Regions from separate parts of the Bacillus mesophilum genome, predicted to be linked through region 3. Evidence: riboswitches for the same ligand, from Rfam matches in the RefSeq annotation. Region 3 holds a riboswitch; each other region holds the start of a gene.
The links. Region 3 has a riboswitch for preQ1 ahead of F7732_RS14060 (QueT transporter family protein). Riboswitches for the same ligand answer to the same signal wherever they lie in the genome.
Positions count from the first base shown of each region.

Region 1: linked by a shared signal. The riboswitch ahead of F7732_RS15555 (VUT family protein) and the one ahead of F7732_RS14060 (QueT transporter family protein) in region 3 are both predicted to bind preQ1.
Region 2: linked by a shared signal. The riboswitch ahead of queF (preQ(1) synthase) and the one ahead of F7732_RS14060 (QueT transporter family protein) in region 3 are both predicted to bind preQ1.

Region 1 covers NZ_WBOT01000005.1:28,101-31,383, reverse strand. Annotated here, with positions in the region: gene F7732_RS15565 (diguanylate cyclase) at 1-306, opposite strand, end outside; gene F7732_RS15560 (C40 family peptidase) at 392-1,027, shown strand; PreQ1 riboswitch class I at 1,088-1,134, shown strand; gene F7732_RS15555 (VUT family protein) at 1,276-1,812, shown strand; gene F7732_RS15550 (macro domain-containing protein) at 1,923-2,921, shown strand; gene F7732_RS15545 (vWA domain-containing protein) at 2,999-3,283, shown strand, end outside.
Region 2 covers NZ_WBOT01000004.1:297,715-300,997, reverse strand. Annotated here, with positions in the region: gene F7732_RS14605 (hypothetical protein) at 1-1,041, opposite strand, end outside; gene queF (preQ(1) synthase) at 1,376-1,873, opposite strand; PreQ1 riboswitch class I at 1,969-2,015, opposite strand; partial or broken gene F7732_RS14595 (peroxiredoxin-like family protein) at 2,260-2,691, shown strand; gene F7732_RS14590 (hypothetical protein) at 3,004-3,283, opposite strand, start outside.
Region 3 covers NZ_WBOT01000004.1:191,630-194,912, forward strand. Annotated here, with positions in the region: gene F7732_RS14050 (glycosyltransferase) at 1-401, shown strand, start outside; gene F7732_RS14055 (TerC family protein) at 684-1,460, shown strand; gene F7732_RS14060 (QueT transporter family protein) at 1,529-2,014, opposite strand; PreQ1 riboswitch class I at 2,024-2,068, opposite strand; gene F7732_RS14065 (hypothetical protein) at 2,365-2,691, opposite strand; gene F7732_RS14070 (hypothetical protein) at 2,970-3,200, shown strand.

The DNA of each region.
Region 1 (3,283 bases), on a different contig from region 3:
CAGGTCTTTCGCACGGTCACTTGTATTTTGCATGTCGATCTTGATCCAATAATCCAAATCGGCAATATCCCCATCGATATCCGCCTGACTGAAGGAAACAAATTGATCCTGCCTTTCGAGGATTTGATCTGGAGTCAGATCGTTTGAATCAACATACACAAGTATTTGGGAGGTCATATCCTTTTCCGTAAAATCATTGCTCACGTTCACTGGGTTTGCTTTGGCATAAGAAGCTGAAATAGGAAAGAACAGTGTAAAAAGGACGATGAGAACAAAGTAGTGATATTTTTTGAAAACTGGTTTCATTGAATAGACTCCCGTTTCATGAAATATTGGTATCATTATAACATGATAGTGTAAAATTTTAGCATATTATTTTAGGAGGAGTATTATGAAAACAGAAACGTATGATCAGCTTTTGCCATTATTAAAAACAGGAGATTTAATATTATTCAGCGGAAAATATGAGATGAGCAAGTTAGTAGAAAAACTGGAGCACAGCAAATGGTCACATGTGGGGATGGTGCTGCGTCCTGATCCAGATGGTGAGGTATTTTTCTTTGAATCAACAGCTCTCATCAATCTTGAGGATGAATGGTTTCATGATCACGAAACAGGGCCAAAGGTTGTCAAACTGCTGGATCGGCTGAAAACGTACGGCCAGGATGTTGAACCATACGTTGCGCCGGAATATGCCCTGCGCACCTTAAAAATGAAAAACAAATTGGATGATCAAAAGCTCTATGACTATATCAAAAGAGTACATGGAATCCCGAACCCTAGTGAATGGCCAATGATTGAAGAAGTAATTGAAGGCAGAATGTTTCATATTACTTCAAAAAGGAATGATTATACCTGCAGCAAACTGATCGCAGAAACCTACCAAACATTGGGGATCGCGTCGTTTTCTATACCATTGAACGGGCTGATGCCTAAAGATTTTTCTTCAGCAGGACATATAAAAATAAAAGCTGGAGAGTTAGAAGAAGAGATTTTGATTCAGTTAGAGGAAGAGGTTGTTTCTTGAAATTGTCATTGACAGATCTCTGTCCTTTACGATATTATTAATCTCAATTGCATAACCCGATCGGGAGAGGTTCCTAGCTTAAACCCTCTATAAAAAACTATGGATTGCTGTGTCCATGTGGTCACAGCTTTTTATTTTTTTGATAGAAAGATTGTCTAGGCCTCTTTTGTGGAGTTTTCTTAACTTCGCATGGGAGGTCTTTTTTCGTTCGGTTATCATATAAAACTGTAGCATCAGGAGGAGTATACATGAGAATTTTATTGTATTTATTATCTATTGTTATTGCCAATGTTGTAACGGCTAAATTTGCACCATTGGCTGTAGGGATTTTTATGATCCCAATGGGTACGCTGTTTATTGGAGCAACCTTTATTTTCCGTGATCTTGTCCAAAATAAATATGGAAGATCAAAGACGTACTTATTTATTTTTACAGCACTGATCCTGTCTGGAATCGTGTCATTCCTGCTTGGAGATACATTGATGATTGTGGTAGCATCTGCTATTTCGTTCTTAATTGCGGAAACAGCTGATACCGAAATTTATACGCGTTTAAAGCTTCCATTTGCATGGCGTGTTTTCTATAGCGGCATCGTCGGCGGCTTGCTGGATTCAGTAGTGTTTGTTGTAATCGGCTTAAGTCCGTTAGGTGCAAACATGCTCCCATGGGAAGCGGTGCCGGCAGCGATCGTTGGTCAAATATTGGCGAAAACGATTATTCAGATGATTGCAGCGATCATTATTCATCGTATTCATACTGGAAAAGAAAATAAGATGGCTTTTTAAGTTTCAGAGGAATCTATTGATCAAAATAGGTTCCTTTTTTGTGGATGCATTATGCTGTTGTCGCACAGCAGAGTCGATGCTATGCTTTTAGTAAAAAAGGAGTTTCATTTATGCCTTTGGAAATCGTTCGCCAGGATCTTACAGTCATGAAGGTTGATGCCATCGTCAATGCCGCCAATACAAAATTGCAAATGGGCGGAGGAGTTTGCGGTGCCATATTTCAAGCAGCCGGTGTTGAGGAGCTAACAGAAGCTTGCGGCAAAATCGGGGGATGTGCAGTCGGTGAAGCCGTGATAACAGATGGATTTAAGCTGCCTTCCAAATATATTATCCATACACCTGGTCCCATTTGGAAGGGCGGTACACAGCAGGAAGCAAATTTGCTGCGGAATTCTTATAAGCATTCATTAGAACTGGCACATACATATCAATGTGAGTCCATTGCATTTCCACTGATTTCAACAGGAATATACGGATTTCCTAAAGAAGAGGCTCTGCAAATTGCCATTTCGGCCATCAGCACCTTTTTAATGCAGCATGAAATGCATGTTTATTTAGTTGTTTTTGATCAGCAAACGTTTGGTCTGAGCCAGAAGCTATTTCATTCCATTCAGGAATATATTGATGAGCACTATGTGGAGGAAGCCAGTGCTTTATATGGTCGGGGCAGAGAGGCACGTTTTGTAACGGAACAACTTAGAGAGCATGAATATGTTAAGAAAAGTGAAGATATTGAAGAAAGCAGTTTAATGAAATTAATGGATGAACTCGATGAATCGTTTTCGGCACGCCTGCTTCGCCTCATTGACGAAAGAGAAATGAGCGATGTGGAGGCTTATAAAAGAGCGAATATAGATCGCCGTCTGTTTTCAAAAATTCGCAAGGAAGAGAGCTATAATCCGAAAAAGAAAACTGCTATCGCCTTTGCGATCGCTCTGGAGCTGGATGAAGATGAAACAAATGAACTGCTGTCAGCGGCAGGCTATACATTGTCGCACAGCAGTAAATTTGATGTGATCGTAAAATTCTTTATTACTCAGCAGAAGTATGATATCCATGAAATCAATGAAGCATTATTTCGGTTTGATCAGCCATTGCTTGGAGCTTAGAAAATGTCGCTTTTGAAGCGACCAATGTTTTTTGAAAACTTGATATCCTTCCATTATAGATAAGGAGGGTATTAAACATGAAAAACAAAGTAACTGAAGTAGTATTTATTTTAGACAAAAGCGGATCAATGGCCGGGCTCGAGGCAGACACGATTGGCGGCTATAATTCTATGCTGAAAAAGCAGAAAAAAGCTGAAGGAGTGGCGTTTGTAACCACCGTTTTATTCAACCATGGGTATGAATTATTACATGACCGCATTTCTGTAAAAGAAATAAAAGCTCTAACTGAAAGCGATTATGAAGTAAGCGGGACGACCGCTTTAATTGACGCTATCGGATTTTCGATTCAAAAAACCGTTCAA
Region 2 (3,283 bases), 110 kb from region 3:
ACCTGTTTCGTTTTTCAATGTTTCTCCAAATTGCTTAAATATCTTTTCTGCCTCAGTTAGGGATGTTCTCAAACGTTCTCCAGGGATTTCAGCTGCTGTCACCTTACTGTCTTCAGCATTATAATAATAGGTGATTTCAGGATACATGACATACGGGCCTTCCTCTTTCACGCCTTCCCGCATGTAATATGGTTCAGCCTTTTTTATTTCTTGTATATTGGTGCCAAGCGGGTATGGGCTTCCAACTGGAATGCCTTGCTTTGCTTTTGCCAAGAGATCTGCATTTAGCTCCAAATCTTTAAATGGATAATAAAATGCATTTTTTTCATTTAAACTTTCCAGCCAGAAATCTACTTTTTCTTCATCTGTAATTGTTTCTTGGTCCTGTTCAACTAATTTTAGGGTTTCTTCATTTAATCCCCATGTTGTAAAGTATATGGTATCTGAAGAACTGTCCCGCTTTATTGTCTGAAGATATTTTTGGTTAATGTTTCTGATTGTAATATCATTTAAAGACTCAATTTCTCCATTGCTTATAAGTTTTAATTCTCCATTGTCAATTCCAGCAAACAGAAATTGGCTATGTACCTGATCTATTTGTTCAGCCACAGCAAATATCGTTTTCTTTCCAAGTTTCAAAGGATAAATTTGCTCATCATTCCCTGTTTTAAAAGTTAGTATTTCTTCATCTTTTAAAACATTTTGTTTATAAGCTACCGTTGAATCTTTTTCAGCCAGGTAAAATGCATAATGGCCAGAGTAGAAAACATCCTTTTTTTCAGCATTTTTAGCGTATACGAACACGTTATAATCATAGCTGCCATCTTTAACTTCGAATTTGAACAGAGATTCCTCTTTAAGAGTAACCGTATCCATCTTTTCTTTACCTTCCGCAATTACCGCTGGTTCTGCCTTTTCCTCTATAGCTGCATCTTTTGCTTCTTTCGTTTCAGAAAGTGTCTCCGATTTAATTGACGCGATTGTGTCATACGAACAAGCCGTCAACAATAATAAACAAACCGTTATATAAAATTTTTTCATGATAATCTCCTAATAAAGCATTCATTTTAGTAATCTCATAATTATACATTCACAGAGATTTAACCAATTATCAGTTTAACAAATGGACAATCAATTCACAAACCCATTTATTACAAAGATTACAAAAGAATTATAAATTTGTAGTATTTATAGGTAAAATGAATGTACATTATCCTAAATAACAAAACCATCTCAAAGAGAATACATACTTTTACACAAAGATGAAGCACTTTAGTCATAAAAAAAACCAAACAAATTTAACAGCTAAAAATGATCTGCTTAAATGTTTGGTTGCATTATTGGTTAAAATATGGATCTTCAGCCTCTTTTATGATTAACGATTATCAATGGTCTCAGGATATAGATCATGATTCATTAATCTGAACTCAGCCATTTTTTCGTATTTTGTGCCTGGTTTTCCATAGTTTGTGTAAGGATCAATGGAAATGCCGCCTCTAGGTGTGAACTTGCCCCATACCTCGATATAGCGCGGGTCCATTAGTTCAATTAAGTCATTCATAATGATATTCATGCAGTCTTCATGGAAATCTCCGTGATTGCGGAAGCTGAACAAATACAATTTAAGCGATTTGCTTTCCACCATTTTTTGATCTGGTATATAACTGATATAAATCGTCGCGAAGTCTGGCTGTCCTGTTTTAGGGCATAAACTCGTAAACTCTGGACAATTGAATTTTACAAAATAATCACGGTTTGGATGCTTATTATCAAAGCTTTCTAAGATATCTGGGGAATACTCAAATAGATATTGTGTCCCTTGATTTCCCAGCAGGGTTACCCCTTCTAATTCTTCATCTTTTCTTCCTGTCATGCTAGTGCCTCCTTGGATTGCATTTCATGCTGGAATGAGGGAATTGAATATAAAAAAACCATGCCCTCCATGGACATGGCTGAATGCAATTCATCCGTTCCATAGTTTTTTATAGAGGGTAAGTGCTATGAACCTCTCTCATTTTGCGTGAAACACATATTTTAAAATACCAATATAACTATAAAAAACTTTCTATAGTGTGTCAATTACTTCAAAATATCTAATAATAACGTTATGATAGACTAATCGATTCGAAAGGTGGTATTTTCATGAATTTTCTGCTTGAAAGAACAGATTCTGAAGAAAAGCTCTCTCTAAAAGCATTGATTCAAGGAAAACCAAGTGTTGTGGTGTTTGTACGCCATCTTGGCTGACCTGTCTGCAGGCAGTATCTCACGCAGTTGCGTGAGCATTATGATGAATTTTCAAAGCGCGGCTATCAGCTGATTGTGATTGCACCTTCTAAAGGCAGCTTTATCAACATGTTCTTAGAAGAGTTTGGTCCTTATCCCTTTCCGATTTTAGGAGATCCTGCAAGAGGAGCCTACAAAGGAATGGGACATAAGACAATGCCAAAATGGAAGCTGCTCTCCAAAGCTGCCTTCGGTTTTGTTACCGGAAAAGTGAAAGGATTTGTCCCAGAAGACGAAAAGCAAAAAAAGTTCGTTATGGAGTCAATGAAGACACAAGATGTTTATGTTCAAGGGGGAACTTGGATTTATTCTAGTTCAGGAAAAGTCCTTTGGAACCACATTGACGAATCACCTGAAAATCATGCACCCCTTGCAAAAATAATAGAAATCATGGACAAACAATAATATTTTTGTTGAGAAATGTTTTAACTCTTCCTATCGTGGTAAACAAATAATGCAAGGCCATTACCACTTGCAGAAGGGACTGGTTCACCTTGAAGAACATAACAGCGACTTCAGATTCTAGTGTTGGCATTGCTTTGGATCAAGGAGGGTTTGCAGAGCGCTCGATAGGCACTCTCGTCTTTAACCGATATACTTAAAATCGGACGGCCTCAGTAAACGTACCTTGAATGTCCGTTTTACGGACCAAAAAAGGTGCATTCCCATTCGCGGAATGCACCTTTTTATTTGGACTTTTTAGCTATTGAAAAATTTCTACAAGCTTGCTTTTATTTTTATAAAGTGGTCAATAAACTGTGAAGGATTTTGTTTCACATAAAAAGCATTTACACCGCTCCTGGTATGTAAATAAAGCAGCCCAGTGCCTGCGCTGGTACTTTTATAGGAAACATCCCATACGTCTCTTATATAATGAACATGAAATTGTGTTTCGATGCGATCTTCATATAGTATAAGCGAAAGTTCTTCTTCAATGATTTTCTGCTCAGTCCATTTGATCTGCCTGCTGACTTTTATATACGGATGCTGTGCAATA
Region 3 (3,283 bases):
CTGTCCTAAATAGATTGCTGAAAAACCAGGAGGATATTGGTGTATCACTATCACCTTACCTGGGTAAAAAAGGAACGGCAGAAGTAACCGCTCTCTTAAAGGATCATATTTTACTGGCTGGAAAAATGACAAAGGCAGCAAAGAATGGTGAGAAGGAGACGATTGCTCAAGAACGGAAAAAGTGGTATGAAAATGCGAACGAATTGGCTGCAGTTCTAAGTGAAGCCAACCCCAGCTGGCAGGAAAAGACCCTTAAAAATATGCTGCACATTCATTTAGAACATATGGAAAATTATATTTCAGCTAGAATCATTCGAGATTGGGAAGCAGAAATTACAGCTGCTGATGAAAGTCTGATTCATATGCAAAAACTCGCTGACTATTTGGCTGAGAAAAATTAGGTTGACAAAAAGTACGATCCTTAATATGATAAGAATATAATTAAATATGTTCGGATATCCCTAAAGGGGAGTAGCTTTAACAGCAAAGTCGTCATTTCGGAGCTTTTCGCTCTCGGCTTTGTTGGCAGTGTGAACACTGTTAGCAAGACCTTTACCTATTCACGGTAGAGGTCTTTATTATTTTTGTTGACCTTTACCAAAATGGTAAAGGTTTTTTTATTGCCATTTTACATATAGGACGGCCGAGCATATGGAATAATACGATTAAAGGAGGAAAAAGAAATGGAATTATCATTATTATTAGAGTATGGATGGGTGTTATTAGTTCTGATTGCACTAGAAGGACTGTTGGCAGCTGATAATGCGCTCGTTCTTGCGATCATGGTAAAGCATTTACCAGAAGAAGAGAGAAGGAGAGCCTTGTTTTACGGGTTGGCGGGAGCATTTGTTTTCCGATTTGGTTCCTTATTTGCAATTTCATTCCTGGTAGATGTGTGGCAGGTTCAGGCAATCGGTGCGATCTATTTATTATTCATCGCGCTTAATCACATATACCGAAAGCTTGTAGTGAAAAAAGCAGAGGATTCGGGGACAGAGCGTCCCAAGAAAAAATCTGGTTTTTGGATGACTGTATTTAAAGTAGAGCTGGCAGATATCGCATTTGCAGTTGACTCCATCTTAGCAGCAGTTGCATTAGCAGTAGCACTCCCAGATTCAGGACTGCCGAATATCGGCGGACTTGATGGAGGAAAGTTTTTAGTTATATTTGCTGGAGGACTAATTGGACTTGTTATAATGCGTTTTGCAGCCAACTTCTTTGTCGGACTTCTTGAAAGAAGACCAGGGCTTGAAATTGCTGCCTTTATGATTGTCGGCTGGGTGGGGGTTAAGCTGCTTGTTTATACAATGTCACATCCAGCATTGGCATTCCTTCCAGAAGCATTTGCAAAGTCCACTGAATGGAAATCAATCTTCTACATCGTCTTAATTCTTATCGCAGCAGGCGGATGGTTCCTTTCAAAAGATAAAGCTGTGCAAAGTGGTGAAGTGAAACATTAATCGTATTTGACCATAAAAAGAAGCTTGCCTCCCAACATATGGGCACAAGCTTCTTTTTTAGTGTTTGATTATAATGCTTTAGCCAAATTAATACGCTTATTTAAAGCATACATAACTGGAATTCCTGCCAATAAAACAATAAATTCCCCGGCAGCTGTTGTGTAGTACGTTTCTAAAAATGGCAATCCAAACGCCAGTTTCAGTTCTAATGCAATCAGCCACATCATCAGCGTAAAGACAATCGTGTTAATTGCTAATCGTGCCCAAATATTTTTAACATATTTACAAATAAATATTGTAATCAGCAAAGATAATAAGGAATGACCGGTACCAAAAATAAGGTCATAGCCTTTCATTGGAGAAAACAATAAATTGGTTAAAAATACGCCTAATACGATGCCGTAAAGGTATTTTTTATTAAAGACAATCAGGTGGTTAAACAACTCCGATACACGGAACTGAACAGCTGTAAAGCCGAATGGCTGAATAAGCATGGTAACAGCAATATAAAGGGCAGCAATAATGCCGTTAAGGACAAGGTTTTTACTATTCATTTTATTTCTCTCTCCTTAGTTTTTTATCGTGGGAGGTTCTCGAACCACGTCAGACATACTTACAAATGATAGTCTATGGATATAGGCAAGTCAATAAGAAAAGAATTCAATTGCAGGAGAGATCAGGTAATGTAACCATGAAAAAGGGAAATGAACCAAATTAAAAACCGCAGGCATATGCCTGCGGTGTATCAATTAGTGGCGTTTCATATAGTCAAATAACACATGGACCACTTCATAGCCTTGGTAAGCAAAGATGCTTCCTGCTGTAAGTGAAAATAATCCAATCATTAGAAAACGAAATAACATCATAATTCCTCCTCGAATTTTTATTAAATGCTTTATTAAAATCAAGGAGTAACAGAAATTGAATTTGCCTGATAAAAATATGGTGTCATAAATATCTTTATTCTCGTATTCTTTGAGAAATGCAGACATATAGCTGCTGCCGCAGTTGTCATGAGTACAATAATCGCTGCAGAATCAAATAAAAGCGACGGTACTTTTTTCACTTCATCCTTTTCTCCAGCATGGTCATGTATACCAATGGATCCAACTGTTAGGACATCGTCAGCTCCAGTGAAGGACTGTGCCATATTGTTTGGAAAGCCAATGAGAAGATAAGACAAAAAGATGAACAGTAAACCAATGGATATGATTTTTTTATGTTGATTCATCTTTAATCCTCCCTCTCTAAAAAGTGTTCTTATCATAACAATATTTTTTATGTTAGTAAATAAAAAGATTTCACCAAAATGACCTAATATTTGCAGAGTGAAAGACTAATCAAATGTTTGATTAATAGGTATGTTCGTATTATACAGCATGTAATATAGATCTGCATGAAAAGAATAGCTGTTTTTTTATTTTGAAGAAATTCTACTTAATAACGCACTTCTTACATTATTTTTGTTATCATATGGTAAAGAAGGATAAAAAATGAGGTGGAGAAATGATGACGACAGGTACCATTGCTGTCATAATGGTGTTTTCAATTCCGATTATTGCGATTTTGGCAGACCACTTCCAAAAACAAACAAAGCTAAAGCATAAAGTTGTAAAAGACCAATTGGAACTGGAAAAGCTAAAACATGAAAACTTCATGCTGGAAACGGAAAAAATGAGGCAAGAGCTGGAAATACAATTAAAGTTGGATGAAATAAAAACCAAAAAAGAAATTCTATAATAGGGCTCTGAAAAAGTTTGGCATGATACCAAGCTTTTTTTTTATTCAAAGAAAAAAGCTGCCAAATACCATGGCAGCTTTTT